2 regions of the Herbaspirillum sp. C7C8 genome follow, and region 2 is predicted to be linked to the other one. Evidence: predicted binding sites of a transcription regulator. Region 2 holds the regulator's gene; the other holds the start of a gene.
The links. Region 2 encodes sigma-54, which starts transcription at its own class of promoters, with help from an activator protein. Its sites were predicted from a motif close to TGGCANGNAANCTGCTTT; they were not measured.

Region 1: prpB (methylisocitrate lyase) is a predicted target of sigma-54. The motif match lies at 1,977-1,994, and genes of this name have one in related genera.

What each region holds. Positions count from the first base shown of each region.
Region 1 is NZ_JABXGG010000006.1:186,014-190,750, forward strand. It holds gene prpR (propionate catabolism operon regulatory protein PrpR) at 103-1,779, opposite strand; gene prpB (methylisocitrate lyase) at 2,117-3,007, shown strand; gene prpC (bifunctional 2-methylcitrate synthase/citrate synthase) at 3,059-4,213, shown strand; gene HWE01_RS10115 (hypothetical protein) at 4,473-4,737, shown strand, end outside.
Region 2 is NZ_JABXGG010000011.1:106,174-110,910, reverse strand. It holds gene HWE01_RS14415 (KdsC family phosphatase) at 1-101, shown strand, start outside; gene lptC (LPS export ABC transporter periplasmic protein LptC) at 98-706, shown strand; gene lptA (lipopolysaccharide transport periplasmic protein LptA) at 758-1,366, shown strand; gene lptB (LPS export ABC transporter ATP-binding protein) at 1,369-2,112, shown strand; gene HWE01_RS14395 (RNA polymerase factor sigma-54) at 2,212-3,702, shown strand; gene hpf (ribosome hibernation-promoting factor, HPF/YfiA family) at 3,856-4,218, shown strand; gene grxD (Grx4 family monothiol glutaredoxin) at 4,593-4,737, shown strand, end outside.

The DNA.
Region 1 (4,737 bases), on a different contig from region 2:
GGGGCGATGCGGCACTGTCAAGGCGCAGTGCGGGGGATTATCAGGAGGCAGGACATGGACGCGATTCTGCGAAATCATTTTCTCGTTTCGCCGACCCGAAGCTCACTGCCGTGCTGACGCTTCGACCTCCTCGACCTCCCTGAGCTTGCGCCACAAGGTCGTGCGACTGATGCCCAGGTGACGCGCGGCCGCGGCACGGTTGCCACGGAAGCGGCGCAGTGCGGCGTGGATGGCGTCGGTGTCGGGTGCATGGTCAGGGGTGGTCAGGGCATGAGAGGGCGGCGTCTGTGCAGCGTCCATGATCAGCGGCTGCGCTGCTGTGGCCAGCTCCGGTGCGACCCGCTGTATCAGCGTCGCCGTCAGTGCCTGCAAGGGTTCTGCGGCCAGGAACAGCGCCAGTCGCTCCATCAGGTTACGCAGTTCGCGCACATTGCCCGGCCAGTCATAGGCGCACAGCAGCGGCGCGCAGCGCAGGATTTCCGCGCCCAGATTGGCATGCGGGCGCGCATCGAGTGCGGCCAGCGCATGTTTGAGATGCCATTCGGCCAGCGCCGCAATGTCTTCACGGCGCGCGCGCAAGGGCGGCAGTTGCAGGCGCAGCACGCTCAGGCGGTAATACAGGTCGGCGCGAAAACGGCCTTCCCGCACCCGCGCTTCCAGGTCGCAATGGGTGGCACTGATGATGCGCACCTGGATCGCAATGGGCCGCGTACCCCCCACGCGCACCACCTCGCGCTCCTCCAGCACGCGCAGCAGTCGCGTCTGCAGCGGCAGCGGCATCTCGCCGATTTCATCGAGCAGCAGGGTGCCGCGATGTGCGGCCTCAAACACACCGGCGCGTCCGCCACGGCGGGAACCGGTGAAAGCGCCTTCCTCGTAGCCGAACAGTTCGGATTCCAGCAGCGATTCGGCCAGCGCCCCGCAATTGATGGCCACGAACGGATGCGCGGCCTGGGTCTTGCCCTGCATGCGCGGATGGGCGCGGTGAATGGCCTGGGCCGCCAGTTCCTTGCCGCTGCCGGTCTCGCCCTGGATCAGTACATTGGCCGGCGAACGTGCAAACAGCGTAATGGACTGGCGTACCGCTTCCATGACCGCCGAGTCGCCGCGCAAGTCCTTGAGGTGATGCCGTGCGCGCAGACTGTCTGCCACCGGCAGGCTGGGGCCGCGCGAGCTTTCCAGTTGCGTCAGGCGCGCCAGTTCCAGCGCATCTTCAAAGGCCTGGCGCACCGTGGCCGAGGAGTAGAGGAAGATGCCCTGCATGCCCGCTTCCTCGGCCAGGTCGGTGATGAGCCCGGCCCCGACCACCGCCTGCACGCCGCCAGCTTTCAGTTCCTGTACCACGGCGCGCGCATCTTCCTCGGTGGCATAGGTGCGCTGGGCAATGTCCAGTCCGAACATCTGCTGGAACTCGCTCAGGGCCGGCATCGCCTCCTGATAGGTGACCAGCCCGATGCGCGCGCTGATCTGCCGCGCGCGGGCCAGCGCCTGCATCACGTCGAAACCGCTGGCGCGCGCCACCACCACCGGTACCGGCAGGCGGCTCTTGAGATAGGCACCATTGGAACCGGCCGAGATCACTACATCGCAGCGCTCGCTGGCCAGGCGCTCGCGGATGGCGCGTACGGCCTCGTCGAAACCGAGATGAATGGGCTCGATGTCGGCCACGCCGTCGAATTCCAGCGTGATGTCGCGGAAGAGTTCGGACAGGCGCGACACGGACACGGTCCAGATCACGGGTTTGTCGGCCAGGCGCTCGGCAGGGGCAGGGCGTTTCATGGTGAGCGTTCAGTGTGTTTCAGTGAAACGTCACTGTAACACTGATGAAACATGGATGCTTGTGCCAGATCAAGCTGGCAGCTCCGGCGCAAGCCCGGGACGAGCCCGCCCCGTCCGGTGGCGAGCCTTGTTTGACGGGGGTTTCAGGCGATATGAAGGTTTCTTCGGGGCCCTTGCCATCGGATGCTGCACTGCGATGGCACGGCCGTTGCAATGGTGAACGCAAATGTCGCAGGACGGGTGTGCCTCACGTCCGCCTGTCGCCGTTACGCAGTCAAGCAGTGACGCAGTTGGTCCAGACTTTCCGCATTCCAACCTCATCGAGAAGGTGTCCACCATGGCTCTCCATTCCGCAGGCGCAGCGTTCCGCCAGGCCGTCCAGGAAGAATCCCCCTTGCAAGTCATCGGCGCGATCAACGCCAACCACGCCCTGCTGGCCAAGCGCGCCGGTTTCCGCGCGATCTATCTGTCTGGCGGCGGCGTGGCGGCGGGTTCGCTGGGCTTGCCTGACCTGGGCATTTCCAATCTGGACGACGTGCTCACCGACGTGCGCCGCATCACCGACGTGTGCGACCTGCCGCTGCTGGTGGATGTGGATACCGGCTTCGGTGCCTCGGCCTTCAACGTGGCGCGGACCGTCAAGTCCATGATCAAGTTCGGCGCCGCCGCCATGCACATCGAAGACCAGGTCGGCGCCAAGCGCTGCGGCCATCGTCCCGGCAAGGAAATCGTCAGCAAGCAGGAAATGGTAGACCGCATCAAAGCCGCCGTGGATGCCCGCACCGACGAGAACTTCGTCATCATGGCGCGCACCGATGCGCTGGCCGTGGAAGGGCTGGACGCCGCCATCGAGCGCGCCGTGGCCTGCGTCGAGGCCGGTGCCGACATGATCTTCCCGGAAGCCATCACCGACCTGGCCATGTACAAGCAGTTCGCCAATGCGGTGAAGGTACCGATCCTGGCCAACATCACCGAGTTCGGTTCGACTCCGCTGTTCACGGTGGACGAACTCAAGGATGCCGACGTGGGGCTGGTGCTCTATCCGCTGTCGGCCTTCCGTGCCATGAACAAGGCCGCTGAAAACGTCTACCAGGCGATCCGCCGCGATGGTACGCAGAAGAACGTGGTCGATACCATGCAGACCCGCATGGAACTGTATGACCGCATCGATTACCACAGCTACGAACAGCGCCTCGATGCGCTGTTTGCCCAGCAGAAGAACAAGTAAGCCCCTTCCGACAAAGCATTGTCACCCCATACCGAATACGAGGAGAACACGATGAGCGAACAACAAGCCGCAGGTTTCAAGCCCAAGAAGTCCGTTGCCCTCTCCGGCGTGACTGCCGGCAACACCGCCCTGTGCACCGTCGGCAAGACCGGCAATGACCTGCACTATCGCGGTTACGACATTCTCGACGTGGCCGATAGCTGCGAGTTCGAGGAAATCGCCCACCTGCTGGTGCACGGCAAGCTGCCGACGGCTGCCGAACTGCGCGCCTACAAGGCCAAGCTGAAGGCCCTGCGCGGCCTGCCGGCCAACGTCAAGGCAGCGCTGGAATGGTTGCCGGCCGCCTCGCATCCGATGGACGTGATGCGTACCGGCGTCTCCGCGCTGGGCTGCGTGCTGCCGGAGAAGGATGACCACAACACCCCCGGTGCGCGCGACATCGCTGATCGCCTGATGGCTTCGCTGGGTTCGATGCTGCTGTACTGGTACCACTACAGCCACAACGGCAACCGTATCGAGGTCGAGACCGACGACGATTCCATCGGCGCCCACTTCCTGCACCTGCTGCATGGCGAAAAGCCCTCGGCGGCCTGGGAGAAGGCCATGCACACCTCGCTGATCCTGTATGCGGAACACGAATTCAATGCCTCCACCTTCACCGGTCGCGTCATCGCCGGCACCGGTTCGGACATGTATTCGGCCATCACCGGCGCCATCGGCGCCCTGCGCGGCCCCAAGCATGGCGGCGCCAATGAAGTGGCCTTCGAGATCCAGAAGCGCTATGACAATCCGGACGAGGCCGAGGCCGACATCCGCCGTCGCGTCGAGAACAAGGAAGTGGTGATCGGTTTCGGTCACCCGGTCTATACCATCTCCGACCCGCGCAACAAGGTCATCAAGGAAGTGGCACGCAAGCTCTCCAAGGAAGCCGGTTCGACCAAGATGTTCGACATCGCCGAGCGCCTGGAGACGGTCATGTGGGACATCAAGAAGATGTTCCCCAACCTGGACTGGTTCTCGGCCGTGTCCTACCACATGATGGGTGTGCCCACCGCGATGTTTACGCCGCTCTTCGTCATTGCCCGTACCTCGGGCTGGGCGGCGCACATCATCGAGCAGCGCATCGACAACAAGATCATCCGCCCCTCGGCCAACTACGTGGGACCGGAAGATCTGAAGTTCGTGCCGATCAGCAAGCGCAAGTAAGGCTGGCAGGTACAGCGGCGCAAGGAGCAAGGAGCAAGGAGCAAGAGAGGGAGAGGGAGCAGCAAGAAGAAGGGAGCGGCGGCCGGCGTGTGCCGGTCGCCCCATTCCCCGGCGAAGGAGACGGGGCGGGCCGACCCGGGCGATCAGGCCGATTTGTAACAAGCGTTACATATGGTCGAGTCAGTCGCAATATCTTGTTAAGATGCGAGCGGATCTTTTCCGCCTCTGCGTCCACCTCTGACTCTCCATGGATCATCCGATGATTGCTGCCATCGTTTCCCGCCGTCCTCGCGCCTTGCCCCTGACATCCCTCTGCCTGGCCGCCACCGTTGCCGTTGCGCTGTCGGCCTGTTCTTCCACGCCGGTGCCCGTCACCGAGACCAAGCCACTGCTGCCGCAATTGCTGCAATCGCCGGCGGCCACGCAGCCGACCTGGGCGACCCAGCTCAAGACCGGTGCCTTCAGTTGCGAGATGGGCAACAAGGTGGAAATCCGCATGGATGGCCGCGTCACCGATGGGGTCA
Region 2 (4,737 bases):
CGCAGGCCGCCGGCGGCCATGGCGCGGTGCGCGAGATCTGCGACCTGGTACTGGCCGCACAAGGCAACTACGAGGCGGCGCTGGCGCCGTACCTGACATGAGCGGGCGCAGCGGCGAACGCCAGGCCGAACGCATCCGCCTGGCGGTGATCCTGGTGATCCTGATCGCGGCGGCCCTGGGCAGCTTCTGGGTCATGCAGGTCATGCGCGCCTCCGGCGACCAGCAGCCGGCGCAGCGTCCGCGCGGCAAACCCGACTACTATCTGGAAAACTTCAGCTACGTGAAGATGGGTCCGACCGGCCTGCCGCGCTATGACGTTTCCGGCGTCAAGATGGTGCACTTCCCCAGCGATGACTCCTTCGAGATCACCAAGCCGGTGGTGCACAACCTGGACCAGAACCAGGCGCCCATGCAGCTCTATTCGGATACCGCACGGGTCACCGACGACCAGACCCAGATCCACATGTACGGCAATGCCAATGCAATCCGCGCGCCCTACAAGGGCCGCGAAGAAATGCACCTGGTCTCGCAATACCTGCTGCTGTTGCCCGATGATGAAATCGTCAAGACCGACAAGCCGGTCGCCATGACCATGGGGACCACGCGCCTCAATGGGGTGGGCATGGTGGCCAACAATGCGACGCAGGTGGTGCAGCTGCTCGGCAATGTACGCGGCTATTACGAGCCCGCACCGAAGAAACGCTAAGCCGGTTCAGTCCCGGACAAGAACGCCAAGAATCGAACAGACAGGAAACCAATGAAACGCTCACTCTTACTGCCGATGCTGATGCTGGCTGCCGTGTGCGGTGTGGCCAACGCCGAGAAGGCGGACTCCACCAAGCCCACCAACATCGAGGCAGACCAGATGGTCTATGACGACGTGCGCCAGGTGAAGACCTTCACCGGCAACGTCGTGATGACACGTGGCACCCTGATCATCAAGGCCGGCCGCGTGGTATTGACGACCGATCAGTACGGTTATGAAAATGCGGTGCTGTATGCCGCGCCTGGTGCGCTGGCAACCTTCCGCCAGAAGCGTGACGGCGGCCCCAATCTGTGGATCGAAGGCCAGGCCGAGCGCATCGAGTATTCGGAGCAGACGGAAGTGTCCAAGCTGTTCCAGCGCGCCCACATCCAGCGCATGGACGGCGACCGCATCACCGATGAAGTCAACGGCGAATTCATTTCCTATGACAGCCGCGCCGAATTCTATTCGGTCAACAACACTGCCAGCGGCCAGAGCAAGCCGGGCGCGGGCCGCATCACGGCCGTGATCCAGCCCAAGAACCCGCCGCCGGCCACGGACGCCCAGCCCGCAGCACCGGCCCAGCCGGCAGCGCGTCGTCAGAACGGAAAGGACCAGTAAGGATGGTAGCCAGTTCGCTGGTCGTTCGCGGCCTGAAGAAAAGTTACGGCGCGCGCCAGGTGGTGCGCGATGTCTCGATGGAAGTGCGCAGCGGCGAAGTGGTCGGCCTGCTCGGCCCCAATGGTGCCGGCAAGACCACCTCGTTCTACATGATCGTGGGGCTGGTACCCTCCGATGGCGGCGAGATCGACCTGGATGGCGCGCCCATTTCGCGCATGCCCATTCACAAGCGCGCCACCATGGGCCTATCCTACCTGCCGCAGGAAGCCTCGGTGTTTCGCAAGCTGACGGTGGAAGACAACATCCGCGCCGTGCTGGAGCTGCGCCAGGAAGACGGCAAGCCGCTCTCGCGCGATGAAATCGAGGGCCGCCTCAACAACCTGCTGCACGAACTGCAGATCGAAAAGCTGCGCGAAAGCCAGGCCCTGTCACTGTCGGGCGGTGAGCGCCGACGCGTCGAGATCGCTCGCGCGCTGGCCACCGATCCGCGCTTCGTGCTGCTCGATGAACCGTTTGCCGGTATCGACCCGATTGCGGTGATCGAGATCCAGCGTATCGTGCGCTTCCTCAAGGAGCGTGGCATCGGCGTGCTCATCACCGACCACAACGTGCGCGAGACGCTGGGCATCTGCGATCGCGCCTACATCATCAACCAGGGCACGGTGCTGGCCAGCGGCAATCCGGAAGAGATCATTGCCAACGAGTCGGTACGCCGCGTCTATCTGGGCGAGCACTTCCGCATGTAAGCAGCACAGTCGCCCTACGTATCGAGCATCACCGACACCCAGGCATCACGCAACGACAGGCACAGCAACCCGCGGGCCACGCCGCTTTCAGAAAGACAGATGAAACAGTCGCTCCAGTTACGTACCTCGCAGCACCTCGCATTGACGCCGCAACTGCAGCAGTCGATCAGGCTGCTGCAACTGTCGACGCTGGAACTGCACCAGGAACTGGAACAGATCCTCTCCGACAATCCCCTGCTGGAGCGTCTCGATGACGCTCTCGACAATTCGGTGCGTCTGCTGGCCGACGGTGCCGTCTCCAGTTCGCCTTCCAGTGGCGTGGCCGACACCCCTCATGAAAACAGCGGCGAAGCGACGCCCGCTGCCAGCGATGGCGATTCCAGCTTCGAGTACCAGGACAACAATCCGGACACCGGTGTCACCGGTGATGCCGACTGGAGCTTCGATGACGTCGCCCGCAGCGGCAAGTCACCCGATGACGACGATGCCCGCCCGCAGCTGGAAGCCCATGAACTGACCCTGCGCGAACACCTGCTGGAACAGATCCGCGTGACTGCGCGCACCCTGCGCGATCGTGCGCTGCTGGAACTGCTCACCGATGCGCTCGACGAGAGCGGCTATCTGGAAGAACCGCTGGAAGACATCCTCGCGCGCCTGCCTGAAGAGCTGGGTATCGACATGGAAGAGCTGTCGATTTCGCTCAAGCTGCTGCAGAGCCTGGACCCGGCCGGCGTGGGCGCGCGCAGTGCCGGCGAATGCCTGGCCTTGCAGATCCGCCGCCTGCCCAAGATCCCCTTTGTCACGCGCAAGCTGGCGCTGAGGATCGTTGAGGATTACCTGCCGCTGTTCGCCCAGCGCGACTTCAACAAGATCAAGAAGGCTCTCGATTGTGATGACGAAGACCTGCGTGAAGCCCAGGCCGTGATCCGCCAGTGCCGTCCGCATCCGGGTGCCGAATTCGCGCGTGACGCCTCGGACTACGTGGTGCCGGACGTGATTGTCAAGCAGACAAAGAACGGCTGGCAGGTCATGCTCAACCATGAGGTCATGCCCAAGCTGCGCGTCAATGCGATGTACGCCAGTGCCTTGAAGCAGGCCAAGGGCGAAGGTTCGCTGTCCTCGCAGTTGCAGGAAGCCAAGTGGCTCATCAAGAACATGCGGCAACGTTTCGATACAATTTTGCGCGTCGCGCAGGCTATTGTGGAACGTCAAAGAAACTTCTTTTCCCATGGTGCAGTGGCCATGCGCCCCCTTGTGCTGCGTGAAATTGCTGATACACTGGGTCTACACGAGAGCACCATCTCTCGCGTGACGACTCAGAAATACATGCTCACTCCGCATGGTATGTTTGAGTTGAAATACTTCTTCGGTAGCCACGTCGCGACTGAAACCGGAGGCGAAGCTTCCTCCACCGCGATACGGGCGCTGATCAAACAGTTGATAGGAGCCGAAAACCCGCAGACCCCATTATCCGATAGCAAGATTGCGGATATGCTGGCAGAACAAGGCATGGTGGTCGCGCGACGCACAGTCGCCAAATACCGCGAAGTGTTGAAGATTCCGCCAGTCAATCTCCGCAAGTCCCTCTGAGTTTTTCCTCAGTTTTTCTGCAGTACCGTTGCTGTGTTCAGGCAAGCATCCCGACTGATGCCCACGCCATCCGACACGAAGACCGTGCCCGTGGTACAGCTGCAGCAGGATCGATTGCACGAACCTCCAGTGACTTCACGATAGGAGTCTTGTATGAATCTGACCATCAGTGGACACCACCTCGAACTGACCCCCGCCATCCGGGAATACGTGCAAAGCAAGCTCTCGCGTATCAAGCGCCATTTCGACAACGTGATCGACGTCAGCGTGATCCTGAGCGTAGATAAACTCACAGAAAAGGAAAAGCGCCAAAAAGCGGAAATCAACGTCCACATCAAGGGGAAGGATCTACATGCGGAAAGCATCGCACACGACCTCTACGCTGCCATTGACACCCTGATCGACAAGCTCGATCGCCAGGTCATCAAGCACAAGGACAAGTTGCAGGAGCATCACTCCATTGCCAAGCGCCTGCCGGACGACACGCCCGAGGATGCGGTAGCCGGAGCGGCATAAGCCAGGACACCAACGGCAAGCCACCTCGCAGCCTGCAGGGCTGCTGAGAAAGCCAGCCGGATTTCACGAGGAAGGGGCGCGCAAGCGCCCTTTTTCATTGGGGCCACAGCATCGGCGATGCCTGTGAAAAACATATAAATCATTACGCCGGGCAACTTCCCGGCAAAACCGCAGTGAACATTGTTCATCGCTCTGCTTGAATGTCTTGCGCAGCACCCTCATCTGCTGCCCAGAAGAAACTGCATACGATATAAATCATTTCCCTGATGCAATTTCCCGCCGGCTCAGACGGACGAATGGCGTGCTGCCGATTTCAACGCGCCTGCCGGCTTTTCCCTATAATGTCGGGCAATCCCATTTTTAAAGGCACAGCCATGAGCGACGTCCAATCCTGGATCAAAGAAACCGTGACCCAAAACCCTGTGGTGCTGTTCATGAAGGGCACCGCGCAGTTCCCGCAATGCGGCTTTTCCGGCAAGGCCATCCAGCTGCTCAAGGCCAGCGGCGCCGAGAACATCG